DNA from 2 places in the Brevibacillus ruminantium genome. Region 2 is predicted to be linked to the other one. Evidence: riboswitches for the same ligand, from Rfam matches in the RefSeq annotation. Region 2 holds a riboswitch; the other holds the start of a gene.

Evidence for each region. Region 2 has a riboswitch for S-adenosylmethionine ahead of NDK47_RS10275 (homoserine dehydrogenase). Riboswitches for the same ligand answer to the same signal wherever they lie in the genome.
Region 1: linked by a shared signal. The riboswitch ahead of NDK47_RS05355 (2,3-diketo-5-methylthiopentyl-1-phosphate enolase) and the one ahead of NDK47_RS10275 (homoserine dehydrogenase) in region 2 are both predicted to bind S-adenosylmethionine.

The regions. Positions count from the first base shown of each region.
Region 1 covers NZ_CP098755.1:1,105,895-1,108,090, forward strand. The annotation lists gene NDK47_RS05355 (2,3-diketo-5-methylthiopentyl-1-phosphate enolase) at 1-794, opposite strand, end outside; SAM riboswitch class I at 956-1,054, opposite strand; gene NDK47_RS05360 (sigma-70 family RNA polymerase sigma factor) at 1,303-1,824, shown strand; gene NDK47_RS05365 (anti-sigma factor) at 1,799-2,196, shown strand, end outside.
Region 2 covers NZ_CP098755.1:2,106,672-2,108,867, reverse strand. The annotation lists gene NDK47_RS10275 (homoserine dehydrogenase) at 1-1,314, opposite strand, end outside; gene glpK (glycerol kinase GlpK) at 1-17, opposite strand, end outside; SAM riboswitch class I at 1,399-1,507, opposite strand; SAM riboswitch class I at 1,585-1,692, opposite strand.

The DNA of each region.
Region 1 (2,196 bases), 1.0 Mb from region 2:
AATGCGCCTGCCAACGCGGGATGCGCCATGATTGGCACCTGGATGTCCGGATCTGCGGCAAGACGGTGAAGCGCGTCGTAGCCAAAAGCGAGCACGTTGAACAGCAGGCAGTCCGCTCCTGCGTCAACAGCGCGCTTGGCACGTTCATTCAGGTCGTGAATTGGACCGGTGAGATTGGCTGCGTACAGAACAGCTTTGCCTGTTTCCGCCTCCGTTTCCCGGGCAATTTGTTTAAAGGCACGAATGCGCTCCAGAAAAGGTGCGCGGTCGTCTGCAAAAAAAATCTCGTCATCCTTGACCAGATCGACCCCGCCGAGTGCCTGGGCGCGAAACTGTGTTTTCAAATCGTCAAACGGCAATCCCAGGCAGGACTTGAAAATGCTCATCAGCAGGGGGCGATCGTGAATGCCAAGTCGCTCACGCAGACCGCTGATGCCGTATTTTGGTCCGGGAAAAGAAGAGAGAAGCGAGTCCGGGAAATCGATATCGACCAGCTTGATTTTGCCGTCCATGGATAATTTGCCGAAGATGCCGGTCAACAAGGAAGGAATATCTGCCGTAAAGTTACGGAGCGGGTAGCTGACGGTAATCAGACCGCGGCTCTCGCCATTTTCTGCAGTCTCCAGCACCTGGGAGCTGACTGCTTCTCCCAGATAGGGCTTCAGTTCTTCCTGTTTGGCTGCGGGCAGATCAGTCCAACTGCCGACGGTCATGCCGACAGCGATGGCTTCCGCCTTTTTTTGCAGGTCTTTGGCCTGCGTCAGATAGGTAACGAGGATGCGCGGCTCACTCATTGAGAAACCCTCCTTTTCTTCACTGCATTACTGACTACCATGTGGAGAACACGTAAAAAGCCTCCCCTTCGCGAGGGGAGGCGTTCGTTCGGTAACGTTTTCGTCTCCTCTCATCTCTCGGTTCAGAGTCGAAACAACCCGACGTTTATCGCGGAGTACGACTCTCACCGTTGGAATTAGCACCGTTTCGCCTGCCAAAATGGAAAGCGCCGGTTGCCGGGCATCATAGGGCCAGTCCCTCAGCCAGCTCACGATAAGAGTGATATGTGTTTTTATGTGATTAGTCTAGCGATATCCCTAATCATAAGACGTTCGTAATCTTCAGTCAACCCTGCAATTGGTCGGGCAGAGATGAGGAGGCGAGCAGGATAGACTCTTTCTCAGTAGCCAGAATCGCGAGGCAAGACAGTTACCTTAGCCGGCAGAAGAATTCAGAAGAAAAAATGGGAAGGACACCTGAAACTTTTTGCAGAATCGAGCGTGGTATCAGGAGAAAGGGTGTGAAGGAATGAGAAAGGCAGGGGTGGAGGAGGTGTACCGCCTGCATGTCAACGATATTTACCGCTATCTCCGCAAACTGACCGGTGATGCCGGTCTCGCGGAGGATTTGACGCAGGAAACCTTTTTCCGCGCCTTTCAGCACCTGGATACCTATCGGGGAGAAAAGGTTCGCCCCTGGCTGTTCAAGGTTGCGTACCACGCATTTATCGATTGGCATCGCAAGCAAAAGCGAAAGCCGGAATACTTGACCGATGCATTTCCCGATCAGGCAGATCAGAGGGCAGCGAGTCCGGAGGCTGCGGTCGTTCTTCAAGAGACATTTGCCTCTGTGCAGGATGCGCTGGATGCGCTGCCGGAAAAACAGCGGCAGTCGCTGCTTCTCTATGCCGGGAAGCTAAGCTATGCGGAAATTTCGGATGTCCTCGGGATCGATGTAGCGGATGTGAAGCGGTCCCTCTATCGGGGACGTGTGAAGATGCGAAAATGGTGGAGGGATAATCAGGATGACAGATGCGGACAGGATGAATAGGGAGCGGGAAGAGATGCTCTTGGCGTATCTGCGCGGCGAGCTGAGCGCGCAGGAAGAAGCAGAGCTGCGGCAGCGCCTAGCCGATGATCCGGAGTATGCCGAGAGATTGGAAGAGCTACTGCTCGGAGAGGAAGAACCCTTGGAAAAAGGAAGTGACAAATCCTTGTTGGAGAGCTTGCCTGAAGACAAGCAGCGCGCGATCATCCGCCGGGGGAAGTGGAAAAGCAGGCTCTCAAATGCAGCCTATACGGTGGGAATTTCTCTGTTGATCGGGATTGCGGCATGGCTCGTGAATTTCTGGATTGGCCGCTCCCTCTACGATGAGACCTATCGTGTCTCCAAAGATTTGGTCAACTTTACCCAGCCGGGAAT
Region 2 (2,196 bases):
ATGTATCTCTTTTCCATCGACCTCTCTCCCTTTTGCACCCAATATGTCCTGCTCTTCTCCCCTGGAGATTACAGGGAATACGTCTGTTTGGATGCCAAAATCACGCTGCAGGGCTGCTCTATGCTCATCGGTAAAGCCACGGGCAATCACTCCGATTCGCAGCACATTTGCCCAGTCATACTGTATTCGCTGCTTCGCTATGGAAACACCTCCCAGGTTCAAAAAATGAAGAATCTGCTCCGGCGTCCCCTGCAAGCCCGTGCTTTCCAGGTAGACAAAACTCCATGTGCCTTCTTTTCCCACACCATGATTTCCTTGTCGCTCGCGCCAAAGCGGGTGGGGGGAAAAGCGCTGCGTAAGCAAATAGGCAAGGTCTTCCACGACGGCGCTTGCGGTTGGCAACTCTCCCGCTCCTTTCCCCATGAAAAGCAGATCACCCACGATATTTCCCGAAACTTGTACCGCATTATCAGCACCTTGTACCTGTGCCAAAGGATGATCGAGAGGCAAAAGGGTGGGGCTGACCGACAACTGAACGCCTCCTTCCGCCTTCGTGGCTTGAGCGAGCAGCTTGATCCGGTATCCCAGCTCATGAGCCAGTGTGAGCTGTCCGAGATGCAGGGAATCAATGCCCCTCCTGCGTGCCTGATTGAGCGGCAGGGCTTCACCGAAGACAAGCTGGGCCAAAATATAGGATTTGTACAAAGCATCCCAGCCTTCCACGTCAGAGCTGGGGTCCGCTTCTGCGTAGCCCAATTCCTGCGCTTGTTTCAATGCTTCATGGTAAGGCAGCTTGGCCTGCTCCATCTGGGTGAGGATAAAATTGGTCGTCCCGTTTAAGATACCACTGACGGACGAGATATCATTCGTCCGCAAAAACTGGCGCAGGACTCCGAGAATCGGGATGCCCCCAGCCACACTCGCCTCGTAAGCAAGCTGAACCTGGTGGCGATTCGCCAATTGAATCAGTTCCGTACCGTGCCTCGCGAGCAATTCCTTGTTGGCCGTCACGATATGACAGCCCTTTTCGATCAATGCCCGCACATATTCATAAGCAGGCTCGACCCCGCCCATTACTTCGACGACGATATCCACATCGGATTTCAAGACTTCTTCAAACCGGGTGGTAATCAGATCGTGATCGAGCTCCACAGTCCGCTTCTTTCCGGGATCACGTACAAGCGCCTTGACGATTTCAACGGGTCGGCCCAACCGTTCCGACAGCTTTTGCTGCTGCAGGCGAATTGTCTTTAGCACCCCGCCCCCTACTGTTCCGACACCTAACAAGCCCACTTTTACTGCCTCCGTACTCATCATGCCCACTCCTTTTTTCTCGTCATTGGGTACAGTAAAAAACCTTCTTCGGATAAGAAGAAGGCTCGTCGTGAACGGGACCCCTTCTTATCTGCCAAGACATCACGTCCTGCAGGAATTGGCACCTTGTCGCGAAATACGCAACGGTTGCCGGGCTTCATCGGGCCAGTCCCTCCACCTCTCTGGATAAGAAAGAAGTATGAAATTGGAAAATAAAAAAACCTTCTCCAGTAAGAAGAAGGTTGGCATTCATAGAGAGGATGCTCCCGCTTCTTATCTGTCAGGACCTCGTGTCCTGCAGGAATTGGCACCTTGTCGCGATATTGCAACGGTTGCCGGGCTTCATCGGGCCAGTCCCTCTGCCACTCTGGATAAGATTCGTATGTTCCTGTAGAAAACATTGTAAGAAATTCTTGTCACCGCGTCAACTGATTCTTCTGACCTTTCACAACAATGCTTTGCTTCCTCTGGAAAACAGCAGGGTGAAAAATTCTCTTTTTTGATAAAGATTTCCGTCAAAATTCTCATGATTGATAAATTAGTGATCGCAAAACCCGCTAGCGAAAAAGGGTGAACCCGCTGACTTTCGTTGGAACTATTCTTGCATATTATATTCAGAAAAATCTGATTATGTTTTTTCTTTTCCCTTGCGCATGGGACGCCAGCTATGACGAATATAGTTAGCTAAGATCATCAGGCTGACCGTATACCCCCGTTGTTTTCTTTGAAAGGAGGTGGAACTTGATGCGAAGGCCTTTGCCCATATATTTGCACCATCGTCCCACTTAGCTGCGCAAAACTATTTCCTGCCTGTAACGGCAGAAGGAGGTTGTTTGGATGAGACTTCGTCCGCGTGAACCCATCGATGTTGTGCATCAGGTT